DNA from 2 places in the Salinimonas marina genome. Region 2 is predicted to be linked to the other one. Evidence: predicted binding sites of a transcription regulator. Region 2 holds the regulator's gene; the other holds the start of a gene.
What was found. The regulator FliA, encoded in region 2, starts transcription of late flagellar genes. The targets are predictions, from matches to a motif close to CTAAAGNTNNNNNNNNNNNNGCCGATA.
Positions count from the first base shown of each region.

Region 1: the regulator FliA is predicted to act here: its motif matches at 10,098-10,124, upstream of IT774_RS13900 (HAMP domain-containing methyl-accepting chemotaxis protein).

Region 1 covers NZ_CP064795.1:3,084,316-3,096,568, forward strand. The annotation lists gene recJ (single-stranded-DNA-specific exonuclease RecJ) at 1-260, opposite strand, end outside; gene dsbC (bifunctional protein-disulfide isomerase/oxidoreductase DsbC) at 362-1,078, opposite strand; gene xerD (site-specific tyrosine recombinase XerD) at 1,194-2,108, opposite strand; gene djlA (co-chaperone DjlA) at 2,105-2,938, opposite strand; gene lptD (LPS assembly protein LptD) at 3,280-5,529, shown strand; gene surA (peptidylprolyl isomerase SurA) at 5,590-6,867, shown strand; gene pdxA (4-hydroxythreonine-4-phosphate dehydrogenase PdxA) at 6,889-7,872, shown strand; gene rsmA (16S rRNA (adenine(1518)-N(6)/adenine(1519)-N(6))-dimethyltransferase RsmA) at 7,869-8,693, shown strand; gene apaG (Co2+/Mg2+ efflux protein ApaG) at 8,690-9,067, shown strand; gene IT774_RS13895 (symmetrical bis(5'-nucleosyl)-tetraphosphatase) at 9,088-9,906, shown strand; gene IT774_RS13900 (HAMP domain-containing methyl-accepting chemotaxis protein) at 10,265-12,253, shown strand, end outside.
Region 2 covers NZ_CP064795.1:2,745,651-2,757,903, forward strand. The annotation lists gene IT774_RS12240 (DUF2802 domain-containing protein) at 1-374, opposite strand, end outside; gene IT774_RS12245 (chemotaxis protein CheW) at 497-988, opposite strand; partial or broken gene IT774_RS12250 (chemotaxis protein CheW) at 1,012-1,757, opposite strand; gene IT774_RS12255 (ParA family protein) at 1,750-2,529, opposite strand; gene IT774_RS12260 (protein-glutamate methylesterase/protein-glutamine glutaminase) at 2,556-3,689, opposite strand; gene IT774_RS12265 (chemotaxis protein CheA) at 3,719-5,986, opposite strand; gene IT774_RS12270 (protein phosphatase CheZ) at 5,999-6,748, opposite strand; gene cheY (chemotaxis response regulator CheY) at 6,785-7,168, opposite strand; gene IT774_RS12280 (RNA polymerase sigma factor FliA) at 7,217-7,945, opposite strand; gene IT774_RS12285 (MinD/ParA family ATP-binding protein) at 7,942-8,808, opposite strand; gene flhF (flagellar biosynthesis protein FlhF) at 8,805-10,259, opposite strand; gene flhA (flagellar biosynthesis protein FlhA) at 10,287-12,253, opposite strand, start outside.

The DNA of each region.
Region 1 (12,253 bases), 340 kb from region 2:
ATAGCAGTACTGGTGGCTCCATCGGCATCAAAATCGCCTACGATAACCACCTTCTGATTATTGTAGATAGCCTGACACAGCAGGCTGGCGGCTTTGTCAGTACCGGTAAGGTGGGCGTAATGTTGCAGCGCCTGAACTTTGGTTTCCAGCTCGTCCAGGCTGGCAATCGCCCGCCCGCGGTAAACCCGATCCAGCACCGGGTGAAGTGTGGGGCACAAAGGCTCGCGCGTCACTGTGCGCCGGACAATCGACAATCCCATAGAAACTTGTCACCTTAAATAGCAGGTATAAAACGATGCCCTATGATAGCGTTTATCGACGTCCAACAGTAGTCTGAGACCACGATAGTCTGGCTGAATTTTTAGCCGGCTTTGTCCAGTGCCTGTGCCAGAATGCCCGCCGGCTGATAACCCGGGATCAGCGTGCCATCTTCTAAGATGATGTTGGGGGTGCCATTTACGCCGACTGACTGACCAAACTGAAAATGCTCGGCGACTTTATTCTGGCATTGCGCCGAGGCGATATCCTGATCCTGTTTAGCCGCGGTGAGCGCGTCGTTAGGCTCTTTAGCACACCATACCGAGACCATCTCGTCATACACCGGCGACTGCAGTCCGGCGCGCGGGAACGCCAGGTAATTCACGGTGATACCCAGCGCATTAAGCTGATCTATCTCTTTATGCATCTTGCGACAATACCCACAAGTGGTATCGGTAAACACCGTGATCACATGCTCTTCATTTTTAGCCTTGTACTGAATTACCGAGTCGGCGTATTTTTCGACGCCTTTCAGGCGCATCCTGGCCAGCGCATTTTCAGTAACATTGGCCATGTCGTTGTTCATATCAAATATGCGGGCCTGCATAAAGTACCGGCCATCTTCAGAGATATAAAACAGACCACGGTCGGAGGTGACCTGCAACAGTCCCGGTACCTCGGACTCACCAATGGCCTCGACACTCACGCCCAGCTGGTTTTCCAGCTTCGTCTTAACCTGGTCGCTGGTTTGGGCCAGGCTTACAAAGCTGGAAACCAGCAACGCACTCAAAGCCAGTAATTTCATGGTTGGTTTAAACACACCTACTCCTTAAAGCATCCGATATTGCAACAGACCTGGCCTGTTGGTGATTTATTTCAATTTAAACGCATACTAACACAGTCTTATTGAACGCCTATCCGTTTGGTTTTTGCAGCTAACCACGGGGATGATGCTCGGCAATCAATGACTGCAGACGTTCGGTCGCCACATGGGTATAGATTTGGGTGGTAGACAGATCGCTATGACCTAATAACATCTGCACCACCCGCAAATCAGCGCCATGATTAAGCAAATGGGTGGCAAAAGCATGACGCAGGGTATGCGGGGAAAGCGGCTGGCTGATACCTGCACGAAGGGCATAATGCTTAATCCGGTGCCAGAATGTCTGGCGGGTCATTTGTCGTGAGCGGGTACTGACAAACAGGATATCACTTTGGGTTTTAAGTAACTGCGGACGCGCGGTACTCATATAGATGTGCAGCCAGTCGATGGCTTCTTCACCCAGCGGCACCAGCCGCTCTTTATCGCCCTTGCCGGTTACCCGAATCACACCCTGCTGGGTATTAACCTGCTCCAGTCGCAGGCCCACCAGTTCACTCACCCGTAAGCCAGTAGCATAGAGCACTTCAAGCATACAGCGGTCGCGACATTCAATGGGTTCATCAATATCGGGCGCCGCCAGCAAATCATCCACCTGCTGTTCGCTTAAGGTGGCGGGCAGACTTTTTGGGGTTTTAGGATTGGCTAACGCGGCCACCGGATTATCGCTGCGCTGGTTCAAACTGATCAGATACACATAAAAAGCCCGCATGGCACTCATGGCCCGCATAGTGCTGCGACTCGATAGGCCCTGTTGATGGCGGTAACTCAGATACGCCTGAATATCTTCGGTGTCCAGCACCGCAATATCCTGACGCTGATGGGTCACACAAAACAGCGCCAGTTTTTTCAGATCGGTGCGGTAGCTTTGCTGGGTATGTTCGCTAAGCCCTTTTTCCAGCCATAGCATTTCAATAAACCGGTCAATATGCTCCAGACTTACCGCGGGCACATCGGCGTAAGTGCTCATTTAAAACCCCGCCGCTCTTTAATCAGCTCATAAGCCGCCTGAATATCCTGGGTTTTGTTTTTGGCCATTTCCAGTGCCTGTTTCGGTAACCCTTTGGAAGCCAGTTTATCCGGATGATGTTCCGCCATGCGCTTGCGATATGCCCGCTTCACCGTTTTTTCATCATCCTCTTCGCTTACCCCCAGAATTTGGTTGGCATCGGCCAGGGTTTGGGTCTGGCTGTAGGTGCTTTTGCTGCCCTGCTGCTGTTGTCCGCGCTGACGAAAGCGCAGTTCAGCCTCATAGGCGGCCAGCAGATAATCCAAATCCTTACGTTTAAAACCCAATGCCTTGGCGACTTTTTCCAGCACCTTGAGTTCGCCGTGGGTGACCTGGCCATCGGCAAATGCAGCCTGTATCAGTATTTCCAGAAACACCTGTAATATGTCGCGCCGGCCATGACAGTTTTCATATAAGCTGGAGAGGGTGTCGGTAACCGGGTAATCCGCCGACTTGCCTTCGCGATAGGCATCCTGGGCTTCTTTGCGTGCCTGTCCCTGTAACTGCATGTCATCCATTAACGCCGTGGCAATTTGGATTTCGCGAGGGGTGACCTGACCATCGGCTTTGGCCAGATGCCCCAGCGCCGCAAACAAACTATGAAAAAAGATGGCCTGTTGTTTCAATCCTGACTGGTCGGTGAAAAAACGGCCAAACCCACCCAGTTTATTGAAGTCCTGACTATAGGCTTTATCAAACAAGTGACCGACAATAAGCCCCAGAATCGCACCGGGTATTTTTAAAAACATAAAGCCAAAGATCAGCCCTAGCAACTTGCCCCAAAACGGCATTATCAAACTCCCCCTACATTGATGGCCGGAACAACGTATTGAATTTACTCGTGTGCAAGTCCGGCAATAGTGTGCCTAATTTAGCGTTTTTTGTTGTATGAATCGAACAATCCCGCCGACAATTACGCTGAATATGCCTGTGATAAGGTGATTTCCAAAGCTTTTTTCCACTCCATGGTTGGTTATTGATACTAAAGTGCTTAGAATTGGTGGGTATTTACGTACGTCGGCCAGGATGGTTGGCGCTTTGTATCGTAACGGACAGCATTCTGGCGACTTATCTTCGCTTACCCGGATAAGTACAGATCGGACAGTATCACTAACAGGCCATTCACCCTCGCATGAAAAAGACCTGCGCATCGCTTTTGTTATTTTCTCTTGGCTGGTCATCAGCTCAGGGACAAACCACCTCTGACACGTCTGAGCCGGAACCCCGTACTGGCATGGAACTGCTGTGTCCGGCGTCGCCGGTGCAGTTTTCTTCGACCCAGCTGATGTCCACGGGTGAAGTGAAAGTAGAGGCTGACTCCACTGAATTTTTGTCTCAGCGCAAGGCCAATTTCAGTGGCAATGTCGATATTACCTCCGATGCTGCCACTATCCGTGCCGATGAAGCGCAGGTGAAAAATAACGGCCGCCAGCTACAGGCTTCTGGTGATGTGCAATATCAGGATGCGCAGTTGCAGGTAAACAGCGACGAGGTCATGCTGGACTCGGTCACTGAAACCCTGAACATGTCGAATACCGAATATCATTTAAATGGCTCTAATGGACGTGGCACCGCCCGCATGATTGATCTGACCTCCGCCGACGGCCTGACACTGACCGATGTCAGCTTTACCACTTGTCCGGCCCAAAGCCGTGACTGGATGATCAAAGCGTCTGAAATCAGTATTGAGCGTGACTCGATGTGGGGCCAGGCCAAAAACACCCGCTTTTATGTGGGGGATGTACCGGTCTTTTATCTGCCCTATTTTGCCTTTCCGGTCAGTGATCAACGCCAGACCGGCTTATTGTTTCCTGAAATTTCCAGCTCCTCGAACACCGGGCTGGATATCGAGCAGCCTTTTTACTGGAACATGGCACCTAATTACGACATGACGGTGTCGCCCAGGCTGATGACCGATCGGGGCGTTCAGCTTAAAACCCAGTTTCGGTATTTAAGCGAACAGGGTTACAGCATGCTTGATGTTGAGTATCTGCCGTCAGACAAAGACACCCCAAATGAAGACAACCGCTATTTTTATCGTCTGGCCCATGACGGCTACTTAAGTCAGAACTGGACTGTGGGCGTCGATGTAAACGGCATCAGCGACGACAACTATATCGTCGATCTGGGCTCTGAATATTACAACCGGGCCGACACGCACCTGGCCCGCACGCTGGGCCTGAACTATTTTGCCCCCGATATGCTGCTGGACATCCACATTCGCGACTTTGAAACAATCGGGTTCCAAAATGACTCCTATCGGGCCTTGCCCGAGGCACGGCTGGCCATTACCAAACCCTTTGCCCGGTATTTTGAGTTTTCACTGGACTCCGAGCTGGCCTATTTTGACAACAAAAACGACACCTCGCCCACGGCCATGCGGTTTCATGTGGCCCCCACCCTGGCGCTGCCTTATCAGCGCCACTGGGGCGAGCTGAGCGCCGAGGCCACCGTGTTGAACACCTATTACCGGCAAAGCAATATCGATGACACTGACTTAGCCGATGAAGTAAACCGGACCCTGGGTCAGGGGCGATTGTTCGGAACCTTATATTTTGAGCGGGATGGGGGCTGGTTCAGTGACACCGGCACCACCACCCTGGAGCCAAAAGTACAGTATCTGTATACCTCGTATGAAGACCAGCGTGAAATTGGCATCTACGATACCACGGTGCTGCTGACGGATATGGAAAGCTTGTTCCGGGGCCGTGAATTTACGGGTTTGGATCGTATTAATGATAATAATCAGGTGACTGTGGGCGTTACCTCACGAATTTTAGATGACGCCCACCGGGAACAATTTGCCCTTAGCCTGGGTCAGATATTCTACTTTGGCGACAACCAGGTGATTTCGCCGACCCAGAATCAGGACCGCTCCGCGTTGGCAGCGGAGCTGGACTGGCGAATGACAGATCGCTGGTATTTCCATTCAGATGTGCAGATAATGACGCAAACCGATAAGGTGGAGCGCAGCAGCCATACTCTGGAATACCGGCGGGACGCCGAAAGTCTGGTGCAACTGACCCATCGTTATGTACGCGAGCTCAGTGGGGAAACTATTGATCAGGTTGGTATTTCTGCCAGCTGGCCAATTAATCAAAACTGGCACTGGGTAGGGCGTACCTACCGCGATTTGGAAAGAAACCGCAGTATCGAGTCTTATTTTGGTTTACAGTACGAATCCTGTTGCTGGGCAATCCAGGTGGTCGCGCAACGTCAGCTAAGCAACCGCTTTGCAGATGACGGACAGCAGTCCACCGATGAATATGATTCTGGTATTGGTGTGCAGTTTATTTTTAAAGGACTGGGTTCCTCCAAATCAAGCCGACGCATGCTTGAAGACGGAATGTTTGGCTATCGGCAACCGTACAACCTGAATTAATTTACCATGCTACATCTCAGTGATGGAATGTAGTGATACAAACGACAATAAAGAGTGATTATGAAGTTCATTATACGGGCTATGTATTTAACTGCCCTGCTGACGTTTTCTAGCTGGGCACAGCAAGTTTCTCTGGATCGCGTAGCGGTCATCGTTGACCAGGGTGTGATATTGGAAAGCGAAATTGAGGCGCTGGTGGCGGATGTCCGGCGCAACGCCCAAAATAACGACCAACAACTCCCGGCGGATCGGGTATTACGTACTCAGGCCATCGAGCGTCTGATTCTGAAAAACCTGCAAATGCAAATGGCAGAACGCATGGGGATTCAGGTCAGCGATCCACAGCTTGAGCAAACCATTGCCAACATCGCCCAGGGCGAAGGCATGAATGTGCCTCAGCTGCGTGACGAACTGAGTAAAGAAGGCATGAGCTACGATGATTACCGCGAAGATGTACGCGAAGAATTAATCATTGGTGAGGTGCGCCGGGCCAATGTACGCCGTCGTATCTATATCACCCCCCAGGAGATCGACGCGCTGGTCAAGCTGATGGACGAGCAAGGCGCCGAGCAGGCAGAGTATCAGCTGGGACACATTCTTATTGGTCTGCCTTCTGAACCAGCTGAAGATGTCATCGAAGATGCCCGCTCACGGGCAGAAAAAGTCATTAAGCTGTTAAACGATGGTTCTGACTTTGCCCGGATTGCTATCACCTCCTCCTCTGGCTCTGAAGCGCTGGAAGGCGGTGATATGGGCTGGCTGAACATCAACTCCATGCCGACGTTGTTTGCTGAAGCTGTACAGGGCAAAGACAAAGGGGAGCTGATTGGTCCGATTCGAAGCGGTGCTGGTTTTCATATACTGAAGATTAAAGACACCCGCGGCATTGAAAAAGTGACGGTGGAAGAGGTGAATGCGCGTCACATTCTGATCAAGCCGTCTATCATTTTAAGCGAAGACAAAGCCAAAGAGATGCTGGTTAAGTTCCGTCAGCAGGTCATCGACGGCGAAGCCGAGTTTGCCGCACTGGCGAAAGAGCATTCCGATGACCCGGGCTCGGCCTTAAAAGGCGGCAACCTGGGCTGGGCAGATCCCAACATGTATGTGCCTGCCTTTAAAGAAGCCCTGGCGAACCTGGAGCCCGGTGAATACAGCAAGCCAATCCGTTCCTCTCACGGCTGGCATTTGATTCAGCTTGAAGATCGCCGTATCGACGATGCGACTGATAAGCGCAAAGAAGACAAAGCCTCACAGCTAATCTACAACCGCAAGTTCAAGGAAGAATCTGAAGCGTGGATCCGCGAAATGCGTGACGCCGCCTACATTGAAGTTTTGTAGGTCAGGCCCAATTAAGAGCAGATGAATATTCAAAAAATAGCAGTAACGCCCGGCGAACCAGCCGGGATTGGCCCCGATTTAATCCTGCAACTGGCCCAGCAACGCTGGCCGGTACAGCTGGTGGTATTTGCCGATACGCAAATGCTTAACGAGCGTGCGCAGCAACTCGGTCTGGCCATACAACTCACCCCTTTTCAGGATGACCTGCAACGCCTGCCTGAGCCCGGTGAACTCTTTATCCGACAGGTAGATATTGAAGCGCAGGTGGTCCCCGGGCAGCTGGATCCGGCGAATGGCCGCTATGTGGTCGAGACTCTGCGTCAGGCATGCCATGCCAATATGCATGAAGGTTTTGATGCCGTGGTAACGGGTCCGGTCCACAAAGGCATTATCAATGAGGCGGGGGTGTCATTTTCTGGTCACACCGAATACTTCGCTTCTCAGTCCAATACGCTGGACGTGGTAATGCTGCTGTCGACCGAAGGGCTTAATGTGGCGCTGGCGACCACCCATATTCCGTTAGAGTATGTGTCCAAAGCCATCACCGCCGAACGTCTGAACCGGGTCATCCGCATTATCGATAACGATTTAAGACAAAAATTCGGGCTGGCTGAGCCGCATATTTTTGTCTGCGGACTGAATCCGCACGCCGGTGAGGATGGCCATATTGGCCGTGAAGAAATAGAGACCATGATCCCGGCGCTGGAAGCCCTGCGTGGCGAAGGCATTAAATTGACCGGTCCCCTGCCCGCAGATACTATCTTTCAGCCCAAATACCTGGAACACGCTGATGTGGTGCTGGCGATGTACCATGATCAGGGTCTTCCTGTACTTAAATTTAAAGGCTTCGGCGCTGCTGTAAATATCACTTTGGGGTTGCCGTTTATCCGCACCTCGGTTGATCACGGCACCGCGGTAGATCTGGCGGGTACCGGCCAGGCGGATACCGGAAGTTTCCAAAAAGCGCTGGAAAAAGCCATCGAACTTGCGAACAGTCATTTATGAGTAAAACCCACCTGGGCCACACCGCACGAAAGCGGTTTGGCCAGAATTTTTTGCATGACGACTATGTCATTGAACAAATTGTTAATTCGATAAATCCCCGCAACGGTGAAAACCTGGTTGAAATTGGCCCCGGTCTGGGTGCCCTCACTGACCCGGTGTGTGAACGTGTTGACGCCCTGACCGTGGTAGAGCTGGATCGTGACCTGGCTAAGCGGCTACGTCACCACCCCTTTCATGGCAGCAAACTGAATATTATTGAACAGGATGCGCTGACCCTGGATTTCACCACGGTCAAAGACAATCTGCCCAATCCAGACCAGTCGCTACGGGTGTTTGGTAATCTGCCTTACAATATTTCCACGCCGTTGATGTTTCATCTGTTTGATTATGCTGACAGCATCCACGACATGCACTTTATGCTGCAAAAAGAAGTGGTCAATCGGTTAGCGGCCGGGCCCGGCTCGAAAAACTATGGCCGGTTGTCGGTTATGGCGCAGTACTACTGCTCGGTAACCCCGGTGCTTACCGTGCCGCCCGACGCCTTTAAGCCAGCGCCCAAGGTCGACTCAGCCGTAGTCAGACTGGTGCCGCACGCCAGCGCCCCGGTAGAGGTAGAGTCGGTGAACACGCTGGAGCGGGTTTGTGCTCAGGCATTCAATCAACGCCGTAAAACCATTCGCAATAGCCTCAAAGACTGCATCAGTGAAGAAAATCTTAGCAGCCTGGATATCAATCCTGGGGTGCGGGCCGAGACCCTGTCGTTGCAAAACTTTGCCACCATTGCCAACTTTATCTATGAGCACGGGACCCCAAAACAGTGACATCGAAGGGCGCAGTAAACGTTGAAGTACAGACACGGCACCTGCCTGACCACCCGGTTACGGAAAAAGGTCAGTTTGCATTTGCCTATCAAATCACTATTACTAACCACAGCGATGTCACCGTTCAGCTCATCAACCGTTATTGGCTAATCACCGATGGTGCGGGTAAACGCAGCGAAGTAGAAGGTTCCGGGGTCGTCGGCAAACAGCCCTCACTGGCCCCTGGCGAAGAGTTTCAGTACACCAGTGGCGCCATTCTGGATACGCCGGTAGGCACCATGGAAGGCTATTACGAAATGCAGTGCGAAGACGGCGAAATGGTACGGGTACCGATCGATGTTTTTCGTCTGGCAGTACCCAATAGCATCAACTAGTTCCACGGGTAGCCAATTTTATGAAGCCATCTTCTGCACAAACTCTGGTGGTCGGCGATATTCAGGGGTGCTATGGCGGCCTGATGAAACTGCTGGACCAATGTCAGTTTGATGAAAAGCGCGATAAGCTGTATGCAGTGGGCGACCTGGTCGCCCGCGGGGAAGACTCGCTGGCCACCCTTACCTTTTTAAAAGGGTTGGGTAATGGTTTTTCCAGTGTGTTGGGCAACCACGATTTGCATTTACTGGCGGTAAGCAAAAACATCCAACCCGCCAATAAAAAGGATCGCCTTGAAAACCTGTTAACCAGTGACCGTCTTGAAGAATTGTGTGCCTGGTTACAATCTTTTCCGCTGGCCCTGGCGGTGGATAACAAACACATCATGGTGCACGCCGGGTTGTATCCAGGCTGGACCCCACAGCAGTTGTTGCGGTTTAGTGATGAAGTAAGCCAGGCCTTGCAACAGGACCCGCATACTTTCTTAACTCAGATGTATGGCAACGCCCCGGCTATCTGGCAGTATGACCTGACTGAGATTGAACGCCTGCGCTTTATTGTGAATGCCTGTACCCGTATGCGGTTTGTGGATAAAGCGTTAAGACTGGATTTGCAGGAAAAGGGCACGCCACCGGCCAGTGATAAAAATCTGATGCCCTGGTTTTCGCATCCAAGGCTTCAGCTGCCAGAAAAACAACGCATTTTATTTGGCCACTGGGCAGCGCTGGAAGGCAAAACACCGTCAAAACGAATTATTGGGCTGGATACCGGCTATGTGTGGGGCAATACCATGACCGCCTACCGGGTCGAAACCAAAGAACGCATTACCGTGACGCCTTAACGCACCCTACCGTCCCCGGGCTAAAGGGTTTGATTTCACGCTACGTGATAAAAACACCCGGCCCAATCAAAATACTTATAAAAGCTTCTGTTTGTCCCGTTTATTGTCGAAAATATTCTGTCATTTGGGCAAATAGATTGTTTTTATACTTAAGAATAAATTTCAACGCCTACCTGCCCTGCTAAATTGCGGTAAAGTATCCATTAGAATAGTCGATATAGTGAGTGGCCTATACAGGCTCGCTTATCCGGCTGATTAGTTCAGCCGATGTATAACCTATTAATCAGGGAAGAGTGTGAGAATTTCGGGCTCTGCCGACCACAATTCTAATAATTAAAATCCCGCATCAGGAGTTTCGATGAAAATCACGGTTGCTAAGCGCATAATAGGTGGATTTCTTACCATCAGCTTGTTGTTAGTCGTAATCAGTATTTCTTCTTTATATAACCTCAACTCTGTCGGGTCTGCTACCGAAGAAGTTAACCAGGTTGCGCTGCCGACCCTTTCGGGTAGCCATACGCTCAAAGCCACCTTTATTAATATGGGCCGGTTAACCTTTGAATCTTATATAGAAGAAGACCTAGCCGGGCTAAAAGCCAAACAGGCGGCGTTTGAAGAAAACCAGGCGGTGTTTGAGTCAACCTACAAACAGCTTAACCAAACGGTGGGTAATGACGCCGAGCTTAAACAGTCGCTGTCCAAGGTTAAAACCAGTTACGACAATTACGTCGCTAATGTCGAAAACATGTACCGTAATCATCATCAGTACATGAATATGCGCAATACCATTGATGATCGTTTGGCGGATGCCGAAGACAATGCTGATGATGCGTCTATGTATCTGCTCGATTTTTCGGATATGCCGTCAGTACAGGCTAATCCGGCATTAAAACAGGCAGCTGCTGCCGGTAGCGAGCTGGAAACCACCTTATTATCGTTGCTGACTGTGTCTTCTGAATACGTTAAAACCCAGACCCTGCTGCGCGCCCAGACCCTGGGTAATGAAGTGACACTGATTGTAAACAATGTTGCCGAGCAGCTATCAGCCATGGTTAGTACCGCCAATAACCAGGATACCTCGGGTACCCTGGATGAAATCAATGACCTGGTAAACGGGTCACTTAACGCCATCACATCTAAAGATGGGGTGTTACAGCTGCATGTGGAGCGTCTGGAGTATCGTAACGCCGCGGAAAAAAATCTGACCCAGTCTGATGTTAATATCTCAGAAGCCATTATTGAGCTTGAGAAGCTGCTGGATCTTACCAGCCTGCGCGCCCAGCAAATTGACGACCAGGTGAGTGAAAAAGTGGCCAGCGGTAACCTGACCGTGATCGTGGTTGTTATTATTTCACTGCTGATTGCCGCCATCATCGGCTACTTTACAGTATTGGCTATCACCCGCCCCCTTAATCGGGTTAATGAATTGCTCAAGGTGGCTTCGTCGGGGGATTTGACCCAACGCCTTGACGATACCGCGCAAGATGAGTTTGGTCTGCTGGCCCGCAACTGTAATCAGCTGATTACTAATTTGAAAACCCTGATCCTGGCCATCAATGATCGCGCCGAGCAGCTGGCGGCAGCCTCTGAGCAAACCTCTACGGTGACTGCCCAGACCACGCATTCTATTCAGGACCAGAAGTCACAGATTGCTCAGGTAGCGACCGCGACCACGGAGATGCACTCAACCTCAGAACTGGTCATGCACAATGCCGAGGACACCCTGAGCCAGATTCGTCATGCCGACAGCGAAGCCAAAAAAGTACGTCAGATTTCACAGGAAAACAAACAGACTATTGAGGTGCTGGCCCGTGATGTGGAAGAAGCGGCACAGGTAATTAATAAACTGCATCAGGATAGCGCCAGTATCGGGGGCATCCTGGATGTTATTCGCGGGGTCGCCGATCAGACTAACCTGCTGGCTTTAAACGCAGCCATTGAAGCCGCCCGCGCCGGTGAGCAGGGTCGCGGCTTTGCGGTGGTGGCCGATGAGGTTCGCACCCTGGCCAGCCGTACACAGCAATCTACCCAGGAAATCAATGCCATGATTGAAGTGTTACAGGCCGGCGCTGAACGTGCGGTGTCTGTGATGAATCAGGGCAAAGAGCAAACCGCGGTGTGTGTAGAACAGACCGACCAGGCAACCCAGGCGCTGGATATCATTTCCGATGCGGTACATCAGGCCCACGATGTCAGCTCGCAAATTGAACAATCTGCCCGTGAGCAAAATATGGTGTCTCAGGAAATCAGTGAGAAGCTGGAAACCATTGTCGGGATCGCCGAAGAAACCACCATTGGTGCGCAGCAAACCTCGGAATCGAGTCTTGAAGTCGCGCGCCTGGCCGAA
Region 2 (12,253 bases):
TGAGGAATGTCACAGGTTTGGACCAGTTCTTCTACTGAAGCGCCCTGCTTCACCAGTTCTGCCGCGCGCTGGTACAATCGCATGGAGGGGTCCTGAAGTTTAACTTCTTTAACCTGTGCTTCCACCGCGGTAAGACTATTTTGTAATTGCTGTAAATGCCGACTTTGCACTAAAGAACGATTTTGCTTTTCATCCAGTTGATGCTGAAAATGGCGTAACTGTTCTTCGGTGACTTTAAGATGGTGACTGTGTTCATTTTGCAGGTGCTGCAATCGGCGCTTCAGGGTAAGCAGATAAAACCCCAGAGCTATTAGCAGCACAACTGCTGTAGCACCGAATGCCATTGCGATAACAGTGAGCTGGGGTGCGGTCATAATAACTCCTTAAAAACGCCGTGGTGAAACATCCAGAAAAACTGAGCGGCGCGGGACACCGCCTGGGACCAGCAACTAAAAAGCAGGCATTAAGCCTGCTTTTTAGTAAATTCGCAAGTCACTTATAATCCTGACAATTCATCCCACTCATCATCAGATAACAGCTTATTCAGGTCGACCAGAATCAACAATTCGCCGTCGCGATTACTTACCCCCTGGATAAACTTGGCACTTTCTTCGGTACCAACATTAGGCGCGCTGTCTATTTCAGATGATTTTAAGTACACCACCTCAGCCACGCTATCCACCAGAATACCTACAACCTGCTCATCGGACTCAATAATAACAATCCGGGTATTGTCGGTGATATTGCTGGGCGGCAACCCAAAGCGCGATCGTGTATCGATGACAGTGACGACATTACCACGTAAATTAATAATACCCAGCACATATTCAGGCGCGCCTGGAACAGGGGCAATTTCGGTATAACGAAGCACTTCCTGTACCTGCATTACGTTAATACCATAGGTTTCATCACCTAACCGATAGGTCACCCATTGCAACACTTCATCATTGTTGTCGGGGGTATTATTTATTGCTCTTTCTTCGTTCATGAACCTGCTCCGATTGCCGGGTACTAACCTTGACTTCCCAGCCCTTGGTTAAGCATTGAAATTAACTGATGTACATTCAACAATGCACACATTCTATCTTTTACCATCCCTGCCAGCCAGGGCCGTTTGCCGGTAACTTCCCGCCACTTAATCTCAGTTTTCGACAAAGTAACCGTATTTACCAATTTGTCACTGGCTAGCCCCCAGGAGCTATCGCCTAACATTATAAGATACTGATAGTTTAGCTGATCAGCCAGGGCGTGATTGTATTTTTCTGGCATTACCCACATCGCCGTATCCACCACACTAATTTTTTCTTCCCGATGGAGCATCACACCTTTAAACCAGGCAGGCTTGCCGATTAATGGCCCGGTTTTCCCCAGCCGGTGAATGCCGCCCAGGGTTATAAGCGGTACCGCCAGCGTCAGCCCCCCACTTCAAAAAACAATGCCTGAAAACGCTCAGGAAGATGTTCCTGCAAGCTACTATTTTCGACCGCTACCGGCTCAGGGGCTGGCATCGCTTCAAATTGCTCCAGCAGGGTCTCTTCATTTTCTTCAGGTATGGGCTGGGCAGAGGGGCTTGCCATCGCTTCACTTGCACAAACCTTTTCAACCTCTAACTCTGTCTCTTGCAGCTGCAGGGCCGCCGCTTCTAATAACCGGGCTGTGGAGGCCGTGGCCTGCACAGGATCTTCAGGTTCACTCAATAACCCATCCAGATAGTCGGCCACCACCTTTTCATTAGCAAATGGGGTACCTTTACTCATTTACAGGGTCCAACTCTAAAACCTTTAGTAACAGACGGTAAGCGGCTACCCCACGGGTTTTGGGGTACAGCACCGACGCCGGCAACTGCTGCAGGCTGGCATCCCTGAAATGCGTATCCACCGGAATCATCCCCTGCCATACCTCTTCGCTGTAGTCGGACATCAGTTTCGCCTGGGCCTGAATTGCTGCCCGTGTTCTCTTATCAAACATGGTGGGTACCACAATGGTGTCAAACTGCTTATTTAACGAGCGGCTCATCATGGTCAGTGTATGCATCATCCTATCGAGCCCTTTTAACGCCAGGAACTCGGTTTGCACCGGCACAATAACCTTGTGACAAGCCGCCAGCGCATTCACCATCAAAACCCCCAGCACAGGCGGACAATCCAGTAATACATAGTCAAATTCATCGGTGACACAACTAAGCGCTTTTTTAAGCATCAGCCCCATTCCTGGCGCGTTGCCCATCTGGCGGTCCAGGGTTGCCAGCGCCATGGTGGCGGGCAACACAAATAACCCATCCACCTTGGTAGGTGACAAACAATCAAGAACCTTATCGGCGGTAACCGGCTCTTTGTTAGTAAAAATATCGTAAACCGATAAGGTTTGTCCTTCGGCCTCTATGCCAAAATAATAACTCAGCGACGCATGAGGATCGGTATCTATCAATAACACACGGTATCCAGCCTGAGCCAGTAAACCACCAAGCGTCACTGTGGTAGTGGTTTTGCCCACCCCACCTTTTTGATTGGCGATGGTCCAGATCTTCATCCTAGTGTCTATACCCGTGCATGTGGCTACACTGCCATTTCAGTAATAATGCAGTCAGCCATATTTTCGATACCAATACTTTTCTGGGCAAGCCCTTCTTTAGCGATAGCCTGAGGCATGCCATACACCACCGAAGAAATCTGATCCTGGGCCCAGATGCTGGCTCCGCCTTGACTTAACAAGCGACATCCTTCGCGTCCATCCGCGCCCATGCCCGTTAAAATAACTCCCAGTACCTGCCCACCAAAGATATTGGCAAGACTGGTAAAGGTCACATCCACACTGGGGCGATAGGTAGCCGGATTGTCGGCATCATCAATAATACGTAATACCGGCTGGGGCCCCCGGTGCTCCACGACCATTTGCTTACCGCCTGGCGCAAGATAAGCCCAGCCAGGTTTCAGTTCATCGCCATCGGCAGCTTCTTTAACACGAATGTTGCATTGACTGTCCAGTCGCTGCGCAAACGCATTGGTGAAGGTACCCGGCATGTGCTGGACCAGAATAATAGGCGTTGGAAAAGTGGCAGGTAAGCGCGCAAGCACTTTGTGCAGCGCCACCGGCCCACCGGTCGAAGCACCTATGGCCAGACACGCGTATTTTTTTCCTGAACGAGTCACACTGGATACGGTAGGCAAAGTTACACTGTCCTGGCGGCCGCTAAGCATCGTAGAGCTGCGAAAAAAACTATGACGGGGTGCATTGGCGGGCATGTCCGGGGCCCGGTTACTGCGACTAGGTATAGTGCGGCTAAGACTGCCTTTGCGCCGGGCCAGCAAGCGCACTTTAGTACGCAAAATGCCAGACACCTGGCGTCGATCCTGGGCGATATCTTCAAACCGTTTTGGCAAAAAATCTAATGCCCCGGCTTCAAGGGCATCCAGGGTCGCCTGCGCGCCCTGGTGAGTTAATGAAGAAAACATCAGAATCGGCACCGGCCGCCTGGTCATAATTGCTTTTACCGCGGATATACCATCCATTACCGGCATTTCCACGTCCATCGTCACTACGTCCGGGGCACACTTTATCAGCATATCCAGGGCTTCCTGGCCATTCCGGGCTTCGCCTACAATTTCCAGCTCGCGGTCCTCGCTGAGTATTTCACGTACACGACGACGGTAAAACGCAGAGTCATCGACAATCAGTACTTTAAAGACCATGTATGGGTAATTCCTTGGACGCCCGATTGTCAGTTTTTGCGAGCGTAACGTTTTAGCAAGCTGGGAACATCCAGTATCAGTGCGATACCACCATCAGAAGTAATCGTGGCCCCGGCCATGCCAGGTGTACCCTGTAGCAATGCATCCAGCGGTTTAATCACCACTTCTTCCTGACCAATCAAGGCATCAACAACAAACCCCACCTGCTGGGTGCCAATCTGAACCACCACTACATGACCCTTTTCCCGGTCAATATTGGTGGTGCCGCGGGTCAACCAGTCGCCCAGAAAAAATAATGGGATAGCTTTAGAGCGGACAATCAACGTAAGCTGACCATCGACCGTATTGGTTTTGGTAATGTCCATATTGATGATTTCACTGACCGCGCCCAACGGTAATGCGAAGGTTTGCTTACCAACGACAATCATCAGCGTGGGCAAAATAGCCAGGGTCAGAGGGACTTTGATTTCTAACCGGGTACCTTTACCCAGTTGCGAGTCGATATTGATTGTGCCATTAAGCTGGTTGATTTTGGTTTTCACCACATCCATGCCAACGCCACGACCGGAGATGTCACTGATTTCAGTTTTGGTGGAAAAGCCCGGGGCAAAGATAAGATTGAAGGCATCTACATCCGACATTCTGGCTGCAGCATCTGCATCCAGTACCCCACGGCTGATGGCAATGTCTTTCAGCTTATCCGGATCCATGCCTTTACCATCATCGGCAATGGTCAGCAGGATATGGTCGCCTTCCTGGGAAGCCGAAAGTCTGACGGTCCCCATGCGTGCTTTGCCAGCGGCCTGGCGTTCATCCGGCATCTCGATCCCATGGTCCACCGAGTTTCTGACCAGATGCACCAACGGATCAGCCAAAGCTTCCACCAGATTTTTATCCAGATCGGTGTCTTCACCTTCCAGCTCAAGGGTAATTTCTTTTTTCAGGCTGCGCGCCAGATCCCGCACCACCCGGGGAAAGCGACCGAACACTTTTTTGATCGGCTGCATACGGGTTTTCATTACCGCTCCCTGCAAATCACCGGTCACCACATCCAGATTAGCAATGGCTTTGGACATCGACTCATCACTGGTATTGATGCCCAGACTCAACAGGCGGTTACGCACCAGCACCAGTTCACCAACCATATTCATGATTTGATCAAGACGTTTGGTATCCACCCGAACGGTGGTTTCCGGCTGCTGACCCGCACCGCCAGATTTTTTATCGTCTTTTTTAGCCGGGGCGGGCGCCGGTTTCGCCGCTTCAGAAGCCGGTGATGCCGCAGTGGATGCTTGTTGCTGCCGTTTTGCCTGAGCGATAGCCGCCGTGGCATCTTCATCGACTTTCACTCTGGGCTTGGCCGGTGCGGCAGTCTCACCGGTATTCGCGACATCCTCCTCAGATTTGATGGTAGGCCCCTGCCCTTTACCATGCAATTGATCTAATAAGGCTTCAAATTCGTCATCGCTGATTTCATCGCCGCTCGCAGAAGCAGTGGCAGAGCTTGGTGTGGCACTTGCTGGCTGTGCAGCTTCAGCGGCAGAAAACTGGCCTTTACCGTGTAGCTCATCCAATAAGGCTTCAAACTCATCATCGGTAATATCTTCACCAGCCGGCGCTGACGTGGCTTTCACCGGTTTATTTTCGGTATTACTTACCGCCGTTTCCGGAGACGGAGACCGTCCTGGTGCGGCGGTGCCATGCAGCTCATCCAGCAGCTTTTCAAATTCATCTTCGGTGATCTCTTCAATACCGCCCTGGGCATCGGTGCTGCCGTGCATCGCTGCCACCTCTGGTGCGGTGGGTACCGGTTCTACCACATCCTGGGCAGAGTCATCCATATTCAGACCGCCCGCAGGGTGTTCGCCCATCGCCGCCGTGGCCCCAAATATATTTTCATCGGGAGACTCAGGATGACTGAGTTTGTGCAGAATCTCTACCAGGCCGGCATCGGCAGGTTCTAATGGTTCGCGTTGTTTGACCTTCTCAAACATAGCGACCACCACATCTGTGGCCTGCAATATGACATCCATCAGTTCGGGGGTCAGTGTTCGCTGGCCGTTTCGCATGGTATCAAAGACATTTTCAGCGCCATGACAAATTTCAACCAGCTCGGTCAACGCCAAAAAGCCCGCGCCGCCTTTAACGGTGTGATAGCCACGGAAAATTGCGTTAAGCAAGTCACTGTCTTCTGGATGGTTTTCAAGATCGACCAGTTGTTCTTGTAATTGCTCAAGAATTTCACCCGCCTCGACCAAAAAGTCCTGTAAAATATCTTCGTCTAATTCAAACGACATCTGCCGGCTCCCTTAAAAACCTAAGCTGGACAAAAGATCGTCCACATCATCCTGGCCTTTCACCACGTCGTCGCGTTCTGCGGCGTTAACAATTGGCCCTTCAGCTTCGACACTACTTTTTTCTTGTTTTTTGTTTTCTGTAGCTGGCTGTTCAGTTTCCGGCTCACCAAATACCGTAAGCATGTGTACCAGACTGTCTTCAACTTCTTTAACCAGTTCGATAACCCGTCGAATTACCTGACCCGTCAAATCCTGATACCCTTGTGCCATCAGCACCTCGGTTAACAGACCGGTCAGTTTTTCTGACTCCGCAGCCGCGTTATTCAATAAGCCATCCAAGTCGCTGCATAGCACCTTAAACTCAGCGACATCAATTTGCCGCGTCATCAGCTTTTTCCATTCCGGCATAATGGTATTAATGCGCTCGGATAAGCTTTCAGCGATAGGCATGCTGGCTTCCACCGCATCCATGGTGGTATTCGCAGCTTTTTCGGTTTCTTCGATAACGTAGGTCAGACGGGTTTGCGCGTCGGGGATATCATCATTGGCTAAGCCCACAATACGCTCATCCAGCTGGAAGCTGTTGAGCGCATCGTGCAACTGGCGGGTTAATTTTCCCACTTCGGCAAAAAGTTCGATAGACTCTTTGGTAGAAATGGCTTCCAAAAGCTCGCGGGCGGCGACATTGTCACCTTGCTCAAGATGCACCACAAGTTGCCGGGCTTCTTCCAACGAGATAGGAACATTGACATTCGTTGTCATCCAGTATTCCTTTTTAATACCGTAAGAGCGTCGGGATTAACCTAAGCGTTCAAAGATCTTATCTAATTTTTCTTTTAGCGTGGCAGCGGTAAAGGGCTTCACCACATAGCCATTTACACCAGCCTGCGCTGCTGCCACGATTTGTTCTTTTTTTGCTTCGGCTGTGACCATCAAGACCGGCAGATGTTTTAGTCTGCCATCCGCACGGATGTTCTTGAGCAGGTCAATACCCTGCATGCCAGGCATGTTCCAGTCGGTTACCACGAAGTCGAAATCACCTTGCTGAAGCATGGGTAATGCTGTGTTGCCATCATCTGCTTCCTGGATGTTAGAAAACCCTAAATCCTTTAACAGGTTCTTTATGATTCGTCTCATAGTAGAAAAGTCATCTACCACAAGAATTTTCATACTTTTATCCAAAATGGCCTCCACCGGGGATTAAATATTGTTGTTGTGTTTGTTGTTGTATTAGCTATCGGCACGCCAGCTTTGCATTTTAGCTTTTAATTTCAGCATTGCCTGGCTATGAATCTGGCTGATCCTGGATTCACTGACATCCAGCACTTCGCCTATTTCGCGTAAGTTTAATTCTTCATCATAATAAAGAGACAGCACAATCGCTTCACGTTCAGGCAAGGTCGTAATAGCATGCGCCAACGCCTTCTGAAACGCGCCCTGCATCAAATCTTCCAAAGGCGAGTCATTACCCTGATTGACTTCAGTGGTGATCACATCTTCGGACACGCCTAAATCTTCAATTCCCACCAGCTTACCGGCGTTGACCTCATTGAGCATCTGATGATAGCTATCAAGGCTGACATCGAGCTTGGCGGCGATCTGGACATCACGCGCATCGCGCCCGGTTTCTTTTTCAACCTGGGCAATCGCTTCAGTGATCGCACGACTGTTTTTGTGTACTGAACGTGGGGTCCAGTCACCTTTTCGAATCTCATCAAGCATGGCTCCGCGGATACGAATACCGGCGAATGTCTCAAAGCTGGCGCCTTTCGACCCATCGAAATTTTTTGCTGCTTCCAACAACCCAATCATACCGGCCTGAATCAGATCATCCACCAGCACACTGGCAGGTAACCGGGCCATCAAATGATGGGCAATTCGCTTAACCAGTGAAGCATGACGCTCTACCAGTTGCGTTTTACTGGATTGCTGTTGGTAGGCAGCGGCTTTGCTATTCAACGTTGCGTTCCTGTTGCTTTATGCGAAACCAGTTGCTCGATGAAAAATTCCAGATGGCCGCCTGGCTGATTCGGGATCGGCCAACGCATGGCTTTGGTCGCCAGCTGTGAAATAGCCACGGCGGCGGGTGAGCCGGGGTACGCATCCACAATAGAAGTTTGTTTGCGTACCGCCCGACGAATATTTTCATCGAAGGGGACGGTGGCGACCAGCTCCAGCGCGACATCCAGGAAGCGTCCGGTAACTTTGGACAACTTACTGAATAGCTCATGGCCTTCGCGGGTGTCGCGCACCATATTCGCCACGATTTTAAATCGGAAAACCCCATGTTCGCGGTTCAGAATTTTAATCAGGGCGTAAGCATCGGTCAGGGAGGTGGGCTCATCGCACACCACCACCATGATATCCTGAGCTGCTTTGGAGAAGCTCAGCACCATATCTGAGATGCCCGCTGCGGTATCCACAATCAATACATCGACCTGCGAACGTAATTCGCTAAAGGCCCGAATAAGGCCGGCATGTTCGATGGAAGACAACTCGGTCATGGATTGCGTACCCGACGTAGCCGGCGCAATCTTGATACCGTGAGGGCCGGTGACCAGTACTTCATCTAACGTACATTCACCAGAAAGCACATGCGAAAGATTGCGCTCCACACGCAGCCCCAACATGACATCCACATTCGCTAACCCCAGGTCCGCGTCTAACACCATGACGCGCTTGCCCTGCTTGGCCATTGAGATGGCTGTGTTGAGCGTAATGTTGGTCTTCCCTACACCACCTTTACCACCGGTAACGGCGATAACTTTGATTAATTGTGACTGATTCATCTTTCGTAAGCTACTCGCTTGATCTTCAATCATACTGCCTGTGCTGAGTTAACAAGGTTACTAGGGTTAGTATGATTCAAACCGTACTTTTTATAAAGCTTTGCCGCAACCGATACTAAAGATTTTGCGTCAGCGACCTTTATATCTTCAGGCACTTGCTGACCATCGGTAACATAGCTGACTGGCAAACTGTGTTCTATGGCTACGCTGAGCACTTCGCCCAGACTGTAACATTCATCTAGCTTGGTAAAGATGCACCCATCCAGCTTCACCGCATCATAGGCATTTATAATACGCTGTAATGCCGGGTATTGGGTATTCGCCTGAGTAACCAGGTACTTTCTCACCGGTTGCATCTGCCCATGATCAAACTGAGAAAGCTGTTTTATCAGGCGGCTGTCACGCTGGCTAAACCCGGCGGTGTCAATTAATACCATGCGTTTGTGCCGTAACTGAAACAGCAACTCGGCCAACTCTTCACTGGACTGCGCCTTACGTACCGTACAGCCAATAATTTTGCCGTAGGTCGCCAATTGCTCATAGGCAGCGATACGGTAGGTATCAATGGTAATCATCGCCACCTGGTCGGCGCCATATTTTTGTGCGTAACGCGCCGCCAGTTTGGCCACCGTGGTGGTTTTTCCGGTGCCGGTTGGGCCGACTAAGGCCACCGCCCCGGTTTGCGACAGAATATCATTACCCGCGACATGCATGCGATTAGCCAAAAGATTTAATAAGTACACCCAGGCTTCGCGTTCGTTGTATTGTTTGGGGGTGTAATGCACCAGCTGTTCGGATAACGACTGACTCAGGCCCATCCCCGCCAGGCATTTCATTAAATAACTATGCACCGGGTTTTGCTGATGCTGTTTGGTTTCCATCAGACCCGCCACCTGAAACTGGAGCACGTTACGTAATGACGCCAGCTCTTCTTTAATGGAGTCTAAATCACTGCTGCCACTGGCCGCGGAAGCCTGTGGCTGTCCGGTAAATTGCGTCGGTGAGTCATTGAACCTGGGCTCATCAATATCAAAACTAAAGTCACTGGTCGGTTCGCTGTAATGACGGTGCCCGGCGCTACGAGGGCTGCTCACCGGCGCTGCGTCTGGGCGCAGGCTGGGTGGTTCATTAAAAGCCGGTGCCTGAGACGCAGGCGCTACCGTGTTATCGGCTGCTGCGGCACGCGCTTCCTGCTGCTTTTGCAACAAGTCACGCAAACTATCCGGCCCATCATCGCCGATAATTTCACTTAAACTGGGCGTGGCATTTTTACTGCGACCCTGGGGCTGAGCTGAACCGCGCTGGGCGGCTGGCTTTGGGCGGGGCGCCAGTTTCGCTTCGGGCTCTTTGTCAAAAGCCGCTACCAGCTCAATACCGTCGGCAACCTTGCGATTGGACATAATCACTGCATCGCTGCCAAGTTCAGCTTTAACTGCATTGAGCGCTTCGCGCATGTCTTTACCAAAAAAACGTCTGATTTTCATCGCAACCTCGTTACCAACGGTGTCAGATTATTGACCCACTGAACTGACTATTCTTATCTGTTTATCATCTGGCACTTCCTGATACGACAGAACATGAAGACCAGCTACAGAGTATTTAAAGAAGCGGGAGAGTACGGGGCGTAGCATACCGGAGGTTAGTAACACGGCCGGTTCGCCGGAAAGTTCCTGTTGCTGACTGGCCTGTTGCAATGTTTTTTGCATCCGGTCGGCCAGTCCAGGTTCGATGCCTGCGCCATCTTCCCCACCTGCTTGCAAAGACTGGTGCAACATCTGTTCCAACTCTGGCGCCAGAGTTATGACGGGGATTTCTCGACCGCCCTGACATATCTCCTGCGAGATAAGACGTTTAAGTGAGATACGCACCGCAGACACCAGTACATCCGGGTCCTGGCTCTTGGTACCGTACTCACTCAGGGTTTGCACAATAGTGCGCATATCGCGGATCGGCACCCCTTCAAATAATAAGGTTTGCAGAACTTTAACCACGGAACTCAACGGCAGAATATCCGGCACCAGGCCTTCCACCAGCTTAGGACTGCTTTTGGCCAGCATATCCAGCAATTGCTGGGTTTCTTCATGACCCAGTAGCTGATAGGCGTTATTGGTGAGCAGCTGAGATAAATGCGTAGCCACAACCGTAGCGGCATCCACCACGGTATAACCCAGGGTTTGCGCGTGCTCTCGCTGGGCAGGTTTGATCCACACCGCATCCAGCCCGAACGCTGGATCCTGGGTCGCCCGGCCCTGCAATTCGCCAAATACCTGACCCGGGTTTATCGCCAGCTCTTCATCATGACTGATTTGCGCATCGCCAATATTAACGCCCAGCATCGCAATGGTATAAGCATTGGGATCCAAATCCAGGTTATCGCGAATATGCACCGGCGGTATCAAAAAGCCCAGCTCCTGAGACAGCTTCTTACGTACGCCTTTAATCCGGGTCAACAATTCGCCGCCCTGAGATTTGTCCACCAATGGAATCAACCGGTAACCGACTTCCAGACCAATGGTGTCTACCTGCTGCACATCTTCCCAGCCCAGCTCTTTGGCTTCCGGTACCCCGGTATCACCTTCTGCAGGCAGCGTAGTGGCCACCGGCTGTTCTGCCGCTTTTTTAAGCTGCAGACTTTGCCAGTAGGCATAGCCGCCGGCAATGGCCGAGAAACCTAAAAAGGCAATGTGAGGCATACCCGGGATAACGCCCATTACAAACAACACCGCTGAGGCAATATACAAGGCCTTGGGGTCACCCAGCTGCGAACGGATTTCCCGCCCCATTTCCTGAGTTTCATTTTCGCGGGTCACAATAATGGCGGTGGCCACCGACAGCAGCAGGGAAGGAATTTGCGCCACCAGACCATCACCAATGGTGAGCAGGGTATAGACCTCTACCGCGCGCCCAAAGCTCAGGTCGTGCTGAATCATGCCGATAAACAGACCACCGACAATATTAATCAACATGATGAACAGACCCGCGACAGCATCCCCTTTAACAAATTTTGACGCACCATCCATGGACCCGTAAAAATCAGCCTCGGCAGTAACTTCTTCGCGACGTTCACGGGCCTGATCCTGGTCGATATAACCTGCATTCAGGTCGGCATCAATGGCCATTTGCTTACCAGGCATAGCATCCAAAGTAAAGCGAGCGCTTACTTCCGAAATCCGTCCGGCACCGGCTGTGACCACTTTAAAGTTGATAATAAGCAAGATAGCAAAGACCACGACCCCGACCGCATAGTTACCGCCAATCACCACCTCACCAAAGGCTTCAATCACTTTACCAGCGGCATCGCCCCCTTCATGGCCATACAACAGCACCACCCGGGTCGAGGCCACATTCAGCGCCAGCCTTAAAACCGTGGCTATCAGCAGGACCAGGGGAAAGATACCAAAGTCCACCGGCCGTTCGGTGAAAACCGCCACCAGAATTATGACCAGTGACAAAGCAATGTTAAAACTAAAAAGAATGT